3 regions of the Candidatus Enterococcus mangumiae genome follow, and region 1 is predicted to be linked to each of the others. Evidence: riboswitches for the same ligand, from Rfam matches in the RefSeq annotation. Region 1 holds a riboswitch; each other region holds the start of a gene.
What was found. Region 1 has a riboswitch for magnesium ahead of DOK79_RS13385 (LCP family protein). Riboswitches for the same ligand answer to the same signal wherever they lie in the genome.
Positions count from the first base shown of each region.

Region 1 (3,185 bases):
CCGGTCGATTTTTTCTTTTGTCTGTCACTCCTTTTCATGTTTGAATACCTCTCTTTATTAAAAAGTTCGAATCAAAGATATTCTAACATATGACAGGAAAAGTAGCGTTATGAACTAAATGATTCTTAACGATTCCTGTCATGATATTAATGAATTTTTAACGAAAAAAGTACGCACTGTTCACCCTACCCTATCAAAATAAGCCGGAGATTCGGAATCATCTCTGATTTTCCGAGTCTCCGACTTATTTCTGGATAATAATATTTCCTTCATAACCACTGATTTAACAAAGGCTTATTTATTCAAAAATTCACTGATCGCTTGCTTATTTTTGGCTAAGTCGATTTCTAACACGCTACCTGCCGGTGTATTATCGTTGAAATCCCAACTTTTGTCCACTGGCACTGACAACGTATCGATTTTTTTGTCATTGTTTAGAAAATCCAAACCACAATCTAATAAGACACTTTCGGGTAGATTTGTCTGGATACTGCCTAAAAGTTTTCCGATTGCCTTTGGTAGTTTAATGATCGATGTAACATCTTTCAGTTGACTGGCTACCGCTTCAACGACTTGTTGCTGTCTGCGGATGCGACCAAAATCCCCTTCTTCGTCTTCACGAAAGCGCGCATACTGAAGTAAGGTGTTGCCGTCCATTGTTTGTTCTCCCTTTTTGATATCTACACCATCTAAATCAAGATCTTTTTCCGCATCGATGGTTACGCCATCTGGAAATAATTCATCGACACAATCAATAAAATCTTGGAATGTAATGCTGGCATAATAAGGCGTTTCTAACTTGAAATTCTCTTGTAATGTTTTGTCCAATAAGTCAATACCACCGTAGGAATAGGCTGCATTGATTTTATTCATGCCATATCCCGGTATAGGTACATAAGAATCCCTCATAATAGAAATCAATTTTGCTTGCTTTGTCTTTTGATCATATTGAGCGACCATCAACGAATCTGAACGCCCGTTTTCTTCTTTTGATCGAGCATCAGAACCAATCAATGCGACATTGATGATCGTCGGAACATCTTTTGCATCGACTTTGTCCACTGTGTCGGATTGCTTAACTGATGAAAAACCTTGGATAAATTCAAAAGAAAAAAAGCCGATGACCATCGCAAGAACGAGCAAGATACTTAAGATGATTTTTTGAAATGGTTTCATGTTAAATGACTCTTCCTTTCAAACTCTTCTACTTGCAACATAGAACATTGTCCCTTATGATGAGTCAAGTAAAGAGTGTATTCTCTTTCATGTCTTTTGGGTCGATTGAGCTGCAACTCGTCGATCCTTTTTTGTGTATTTCTCTCATAAAATCAAAAAAAGTTCGTTCCATTACTCCCCTTTCTCGTCCAGACACAAGTTAGGCGAAGCGAGCATAAAAAGAAGCGAAAACTAAGAAAAGGTCAGAAACCTTTTCGAACAAGATTTCTGACCTGGCATCATCTCATCGTCCGAGTTTTAGCACTATACAACGTAAAGAACGCATTCTTAGCTATTGGAAAAAGCCTTAATCCGACAATTCCTGTTTGACCCATTGGCGTCTTTCGACGTTTCTGGGCAATAGCCTATGTTTGTATAGGAGCCTCACCTAACAAGGTTAGTACTTATTTGATTTTTACAAAACTCATCTTATTCCTCTTTGAATCGATAATCAATAAAAACTAAAATAAAATAACTAAATTAATCTTTACTTAATAAAGTTTAAGGACAGATGATAAGTAATTAACTTCCACTGATCTTTAGAAATAGAGTCATTCCATCGTGTGATTATTTTGGGCGCAGCATCGAAACGATCTCGCCAAGTTTTCCATAGTCATTTCCAGCTAAGCGACTGATCGGCTGTAAATTGGTAGGATCGATATAGCCCGTTTGTTCATCATAGACAGTTTCACTCAATTGATAAGCAGCTATCTGTAATAAAAATAAATCAGCCGTAATTTCTTGGTCTTTCATGATCGGGACGTGTTGATAAAGTGTGGTCTCAAAGGCAATACTAGCTTCATTGATCCTTGGAACATCGATCGTATCTAATTCGGAAATCGTGAACGAAGTCAACGTCAACTCACTTTCCTCACTGGATAAGCTAGCGGCTGTTTGATTCGCATCTACCAGAATATTCTCATCTAAAATATGGATCACGGCTTCCTTCGTTTGCATCAGATGTCTAGCAGTGTCTTTCCACTCTCCGTTCTTTCGCTGAATGGCTAAGGAAAGTATCGGTGGATTGGAACTGACGATATTAAAGTAACTAAATGGCGCAATATTCGTCACTCCTTGGATCGACCGTGTCGCTACTACAGCCACCGGTCGAGGAATTACTGAACCGATCAATAGTTTATAGTTTTCTCTTTCAGTTAACTCTGAAGGAACTCGTTTGAACATTTGCTTTCCTACTTTCTTGTTGAATGATCCATCCTAATGATAGTCATGGTATCGGACAATCTTATTCATTGTCAACTAAACGTTCTTATTCCTAAGTCTTATGACACAAAAACACCCAGTGCAATTAAATGCACTGAGTGTCAAATTGATTATTTCAAACGGAATAATGTTGGTGCTTGGTCAGGTGCCCAAGTATCATCGCCATAGTTAAAATGCGTAACTAATGTTGTATATACTCTTCCTTTGTAGCTTACTTCTTCGTTCGCAGTATAAAGTTCTGGTGAAGACATTGAACCTAATTTCCATTCGCGAACGCCTTCAATGATTTCGCCTTGTTTTGTTGTAACATTCAATGTATTACTTGCATATGAAACTTCGCCATTTGTACTGATTGCACGTACTACGTATGAATAAGTTGTATTTGCTATTAGATTTTCATCCATATATGAAGTTTCTGAAGTTGAACCAACTAACTGGCCGTTACGGTAAATGTCATACTGTTTGATACCTTGAGTGTGTGTTGAAGCTCCCCACATCAATGAAACACTTGAAGATGTTTCGCCCATTGAGTGTAAGTTTTTAGGGGCAGTTGGTTTTTCTTCTGCACTGATTGCTGTAGTTGTTACTGAGATTGCTGTTTTATCTGATTTGATACCTGTTTGGCTAACTGCTTCGATTTCATATGTATAAGTTGTTTCTGCTGTTAAATCTTTATCAGAAAATTCAGGATCAACAGATGTACCAACTAGTTTACCATCACGATAAACATTGTAAGAAGCTGCATTTGC
Region 1 covers NZ_CP147250.1:2,823,108-2,826,292, forward strand. The annotation lists gene DOK79_RS13380 (penicillin-binding transpeptidase domain-containing protein) at 1-38, opposite strand, end outside; gene DOK79_RS13385 (LCP family protein) at 295-1,176, opposite strand; M-box (ykoK) riboswitch at 1,452-1,618, opposite strand; gene DOK79_RS13390 (flavin reductase family protein) at 1,783-2,397, opposite strand; gene DOK79_RS13395 (lytic polysaccharide monooxygenase) at 2,547-3,185, opposite strand, start outside.

Region 2 (3,185 bases), 1.5 Mb from region 1:
GGATGTTGAAAAGCTGTATCAAGTAACGCACCAAAGCGATCCAAATACCATTTTTCGATCAATTCAGAATCTGCATCCACATAAACAGAGAAATCAAAAAAATCACTGACGTAAATTTGTTGATTGGCTGGCAGTTGGAGCGTATTGATTCCTTCGACGATCAAAATGTCCGGTTGTTGGATCAGTTCATATTCATCGGGAATAATATCATAAACATCGTGGGAATAGACCGGTACTTTTGTTGTTTCTTGACCAGATTTTACTTGGTTAAGAAAGTCGATCAGCATTTCCATGTCATAGCTTTCTGGAAATCCTTTCCGATCCATGATGCCACGTTCTTTTAAGACTTTATTCGGATACAAGAAGCCGTCGGTGGTGATCAACTGGACATTTCTTCGTTTGAATGTCCGAGATAAGATCATTTGTAACAAGCGTGCAGTCGTACTTTTACCAACTGCGACACTTCCGGCAATCCCAATGATAAACGGTGGAACTTGGACGTACTTGTGTAGGAATAACCCTTTGCTCAGAGAGAGGGATTCAAACTCTTTCATATGAAGAAAGATCAAGTGTGCAAGTGGTACATAGATGTCGCGAACATCTTGCATGGAAATACGGTCGTTCAAACTTTTTATACTATTTAGTTCATCTTGTGTCAATGGAGCTTGACCATTTCGGTAAAATTCGCGCCACTCTTCTCTTGCCACACGGTAATAATTCATTGGATCATTCATACATAGCCTCCTGGATTCTCCCATCAATGGACCTATTTTAACATAAAAGAGCATCAAACCCTACCACTTAGGCGAGAAACTCATTGGTTTTTCTCAAATCAAAGGATGGAAGAATAAGTATTTCGTTTTTTTTCATAACAGAAAGGCGGGGAGGGCATAGATGGGATTTCAGTAAATAAAAAAGAAACATCCACAAAATTTTGAAGGGTAGATTTCGTGGATGTTTACTTATTTTATGAAGTTAAATATTTCTGTGTTGGCTTCTTGCCTGCATTTATTTTTGATCTTTGGTTCCTTGTCTTAGTTTGACAGTAAGGCTTATCGTTTTGACAAGTAAGAGGGGTGATTCTCTATCGAGGTTCTTTCTAAAGTTTTGTGACATTTTTGAGTAAAGATTGCTTGGATTTCTTTTTCAACTTCTGGATAGAAGTAAAAGTTTTTTGATTCACTATTTTTATAAAGATAAAAATGAATGGTCGGAAATGTTGGTAAAGAGACAAAACAAACGGGTTCAATGGTTAAGAGTTCTTGTGCAAAGGGATTGACTAATAACATTCCTTTGCCTTCTGTGATCATCTTCATTGCCCCTAAGCTATCTGGACAAACGATATATTTTGGTTCGCTCGTCAGCTGTTGTGCTACTTTTTTTGTGATCACTTGATGTTCGACATGATCGAGTAAAAAGATAAAAGGTAATTCTTCAAGTATCTCCGTGGACAATGCACCATCTGGTTTTAGTAAATATTCACTGACTGCTACTTTGAGTTCTAAAGTTGCCAACCTTGTTTGAACAAATTTCGGGTGATCTAAGGTGGCAGAAGTAATCGCAAAATCGATTTCTTTCTGGCTTAGTTTATTCAATAAGTCCAATGAAGGAACATAGCGGTAGTCGATCGTAAAGCTTTGATGATGAGTTGGATACTTGTCTGCTTCAAAGATAAACGATGCATCACTTGTGCCAACACGCAAAGAAGGATAGTCCACTGATTCATTTAATGAGATATTCAATTTCTTCGCTTCCGACAAAATCAATTCTACGGAAGGAAGAATCGATTTCCCATGGCTACTCAACTTGATTTTTTTGCCATGACGTTCGAATAGTTCAGTCCCGATTTCTTGTTCTAAACTTTTTAACGAACTACTTAATGAGGAAATACTGACATGGAGCTCTTTTGAAGCTTGTGAAAGACTATTGAAACGGGCAATCATATAGAAATACTCTAATTTTTCGATCGACATACACCTATGCCTCCTTTAACATTTTATTCTCCCCCTAAATTTCTCATGCGCCTTTTTAAAAAACAAGGGTTATATAGCAGGGCGCATAGAGATTAAACATTCCTTAATAAATGTGAAACGAATCACTATTACTTTTAATAGGAAATGAAACATGACAGTTTTATCGGTTGCTAGTTGATTTTTATGCGAGTCAATGATTTATAGACTCTTGATCGAAGGCTAGTGATTGATAGGTTGCAATGGATGAAGTGAATCTCAACTAGGAAAGGGAATCAACACACCTAGGAAAGCAAAAGAATGTGGAATAAGACACGCTTACTTAAAGCGGTTTTCTACTGATTTTTTGGTGGCGTGAGGTTTACTGACAACATAAAAAAGCCTCCTTAATACATAAAGGGCGGCGTACTCAAATAAACATTGGATAGTGTAATTTGCAATTGTAAGGCGCAATTGTAATCACGTTAATTGAGCTTTGGCTTTCTGAGACGTAAGAAACAAGTTCTAGTTATCTTGGAAAAGCCTTAATCCGACAATCCCTGCTTTACTCGTTACTGTCTCTCGACATTTCCGAGCGATAACCTATGTTCTTCAGAGTAACCTCACCTAATATGATTATTTTTTCATCCATATCATAAAGGGCAGTGGAAGTAATAGTCAATCATGCGCGTTTCATGAATAGAGATATCATGGAGATATTTGTCTTCTTAAAAACGATAATAGTAGGGTTTATGGGACTTCTATTGATATTTTCTCTACTTTCACGAAACAGATTACGCAAATACCGAAAAAGGAGAAGAGTGAGCAGCTAAGAAAAGTTTTTTCTTCCGTATCGCGATTAAATGGTTTTATTTATAAAAGAAAACCGAAGAAAAGGTGTTCCAGAAGCAACTCCTTCGGAAATAAGCCAGGAAACCCAAAAATTTGAAGAACAATTTTCGGGTTTCCTGGCTTATTTCTCGAAGCTGGACACTTCTGTCACACCCTCGAAGAAACACAATTTCGCTTGCACCTTCTCAAGGAACACGATAGACTATGAACATCTAATAGATGAGAAGGATGGAAACTATGACGAATCATTATTATTCCGAACACCCAGAGACTGCTCATGAGTTTGATGAATGGTCATTTGAGTTAAGAGGAAAAAACTTTCAGTTCGTAACAGACTCGGGCGTGTTTTCACGTGAAACAGTCGACTATGGCTCACGCGTATTG
Region 2 covers NZ_CP147250.1:1,301,155-1,304,339, forward strand. The annotation lists gene coaA (type I pantothenate kinase) at 1-734, opposite strand, end outside; gene DOK79_RS06290 (LysR family transcriptional regulator) at 1,053-1,973, opposite strand; M-box (ykoK) riboswitch at 2,424-2,591, opposite strand; gene DOK79_RS06295 (class I SAM-dependent methyltransferase) at 3,039-3,185, shown strand, end outside.
Region 2: linked by a shared signal. The riboswitch ahead of DOK79_RS06290 (LysR family transcriptional regulator) and the one ahead of DOK79_RS13385 (LCP family protein) in region 1 are both predicted to bind magnesium.

Region 3 (3,185 bases), 600 kb from region 1:
AAATGAGCTAGAAGTCTATCTGCATAAGATCGATAACAATCTTTTATTGCGAGTGATCGATGACGGTACGGGCTTTAACATGAATGAAACAAAAACCGGTAGCTATGGTCTAAATAATATTCGAGAACGTGTAGCGGGTATTGGTGGAACAGTAAAAATCATTAGTTTTAAAGGACAAGGGACAAGCGTAGAAATCAAAGTTCCTTTGATGAAGGAGGCGGAAAAATGATAAAGGTATTGCTAGTCGATGATCATGAGATGGTACGCTTAGGCGTTTCTTCCTATTTGTCGATCCAAGGAGATATCGAAGTGATCGGGGAAGCTGAAGATGGACGACAAGGCTATGAAAAAGCGATGGCACTTCGCCCAGATGTGATCTTGATGGATTTAGTGATGGAAGAAATGGATGGGATCGAATCGACCAAAGCGATTTTAAAAGATTGGCCAGAAGCAAAAATCATCATCGTTACAAGTTTTATCGATGATGAAAAAGTATATCCAGCCATTGAAGCTGGTGCCACAGGTTATTTACTCAAAACATCCACAGCGCATGAGATCGCTGATGCGATTCGCGCGACCCAAAGAGGGGAACGTGTACTTGAACCTGAAGTAACTACTAAAATGATGGAAAAAATGAGTCGACGCAATGAGCCGATCTTGCATGATGATTTAACCAATCGTGAAAATGAGATTCTTATGTTGATCTCTGAAGGAAAAAGCAATCAGGAAATTGCCGATGAATTGTTTATTACTTTAAAAACGGTCAAGACACATGTATCTAATATCTTGGCCAAGTTAGAAGTAGAAGATCGCACGCAAGCGGCAATTTATGCGTTCAAACACGGATTAGTAAAGTAAAAGTATAGATGAAATCAGCGGAACTTTACTTTCTGGGAAATTGATTAGCTATATTTGAGATTATTTTATCAAATGCTAATCCTCTTATTGACAAAAACCAATTTTACCTGTAGGGTTTAATTATAAAAACTTGTTAGGTGAGGCTCCTAAAAGAACACAGGCTACTGCCCTTAAACGTCGAGAGACGCCACAGGGTATAACAGGCAACGTCGGCTTAAGGCGTGCTTAACGTAGCTATCTGGATGATATTCCAGAATTACGTCTTTTAGTGCTAAAGCTCAGACGAGAAGTTCGTTCAGGTAAACACTAGAACCACAATGATGGGATCTTATGAGACGGCTTCTTTTGGAGGCCGTCTTTTTATGTATTCTATGTTTTCCCAGACGAATCCATCTATCCAACAAGTTTATATCGAAAAAACGATGTAACAAAGGAGAATGCGATATGAGAACATTGAATGATACAGCCAACCAGGAAACACAATTGACGATTCTTAATTATCTTGAGCAGAAAAAACTGGAAGAGTTGAAAGAGTATTTAGCAACGATCGAGAAAGTAGAATTGATCCAATTATTTGTGACATTACCTTCAAATAAACAAGTAATTGTCTTTCGGTTATTGTCAAAAGAAAAAGCGCTCGAAATCTTCGAAACATTTGAGCCAGCTGTCCAACAACATTTACTTCGTTCTTTTACAGATGAGGGCGTCATCGATTTTGTCAATGAGATGGCTCCGGATGATCGGGTAAGATTGTTTTACGAATTACCAGCAAGTGTAACTAAAAAATTATTGGCAGAGCTTTCTGAGGAAGAGCGCACAACAACGAATCTATTGATGGGCTATGAACAGGAGACAGCCGGACGGATCATGACGACTGAGTTCATCTCGATCAAAAAAGAAATGACCGTAGAAGAAGCACTGCATAAAATCAGAAGATTAGCGAAAGAAATGGAAACAATCTATATTTTGTATGTGACAGATATGGCGAAAAAAATTGAAGGTGTTCTTTCACTAAAAGATCTAGTCATTGCAGAAGGGGATCAGCTTATTGAAGAAATCATGATCAAGCATGTTGCTTATGTAACTACAGATACAGACCAAGAAGAAACTGCCCATTTACTGCAAGAGTTGGATCTGATTGCTATTCCGGTCGTCGATAAAGAGAAACGGCTAGTCGGTATCGTGACAGTAGATGACGCCATCGATGTCTTAGAACAAGAAACAACGGAGGATATCTTCAATGCAGCGGGTTTAGCAGATGTCGCCTCTGTAGAAGCCGACCGTAGTACCGTGCTGATCAATGGTAGCTTATGGCAAATCTGGAAAGTTCGTTTGCCTTTCTTAGCCATCACATTGGTTGCAGGGATGCTAGCAGGTCTAGTCATCGATGAGTTTGAGCAAACGTTAGAGTCAGTTGCAGCTGTTGCTATTTTTATTCCTTTGATCATGGATATGGGAGGAAATGTTGGGACTCAGTCCTCAACGGTTTTTGTTCGTGGATTATCTTTAGGTCACATCGATCTCAATACATTTGTTAAGCACTTTTTAAAAGAAACAGGCATTGGTTTAAGTTTAGGGGTCGTCGTAGGAATCGTCTCTGGAATCGTTGCTTCCGTATGGCAAGGGATTCCATTATTAGGTGTAGCTGTGGGCATCTCACTGGTCTTTGCAATGACCTTAGCTGCTGCACTTGGCTTCTTGATCCCATTCATTTTGCTGAAATTGAATATTGATCAAGCAGCTGGTTCTGCACCGATCATCACATCGATCAAAGACATTGCTGGATTGTTCATTTATTTTGTTTCAGTCAATGTATTCTTAGGATACTTGTTGTAAAAAATCAACTGGTGATTGTCCGTACTTTTTAGAGCATAAAGAAATTAGACCCTTTGATTCATAAATAGTCATCTTCTCAACTAGGAATAAATTGAAATCATTCTTTTCTGATCGAGGCAAAGCTGGAGTACTTTTGTTTTTAGAGTGGCTTTGCTATACTTGAAGCGTAATGGAAAAAGGAGGGAAAAAGTGAAACAGAATTTTGCAATCGTAGGGCTTGGTCGTTTTGGCGGCAGTATCTGTCGTACACTTGTCGAAGCTGGTCAAGAAGTATTAGCCATCGACAGCAGTGAAGACCGAGTGAATGAATATATGAATATCGCAACACACGCAGTTGTTGCGAATGCACAGGATGAAATGACCTTACGTTCTTTAGGGATCAGAAATTTTGATCATGTGATCATTGCAATTGGCGAAGATATCCAAGCAAGTATTTTAGTGACTTTGATGGTCAAAGAAATGGGTGTGCCGAATATCTTAGCCAAAGCACA
Region 3 covers NZ_CP147250.1:2,225,092-2,228,276, forward strand. The annotation lists gene liaS (two-component system sensor histidine kinase LiaS) at 1-229, shown strand, start outside; gene DOK79_RS10625 (response regulator transcription factor) at 226-858, shown strand; M-box (ykoK) riboswitch at 981-1,155, shown strand; gene mgtE (magnesium transporter) at 1,303-2,694, shown strand; gene DOK79_RS10635 (NAD-binding protein) at 2,884-3,185, shown strand, end outside.
Region 3: linked by a shared signal. The riboswitch ahead of mgtE (magnesium transporter) and the one ahead of DOK79_RS13385 (LCP family protein) in region 1 are both predicted to bind magnesium.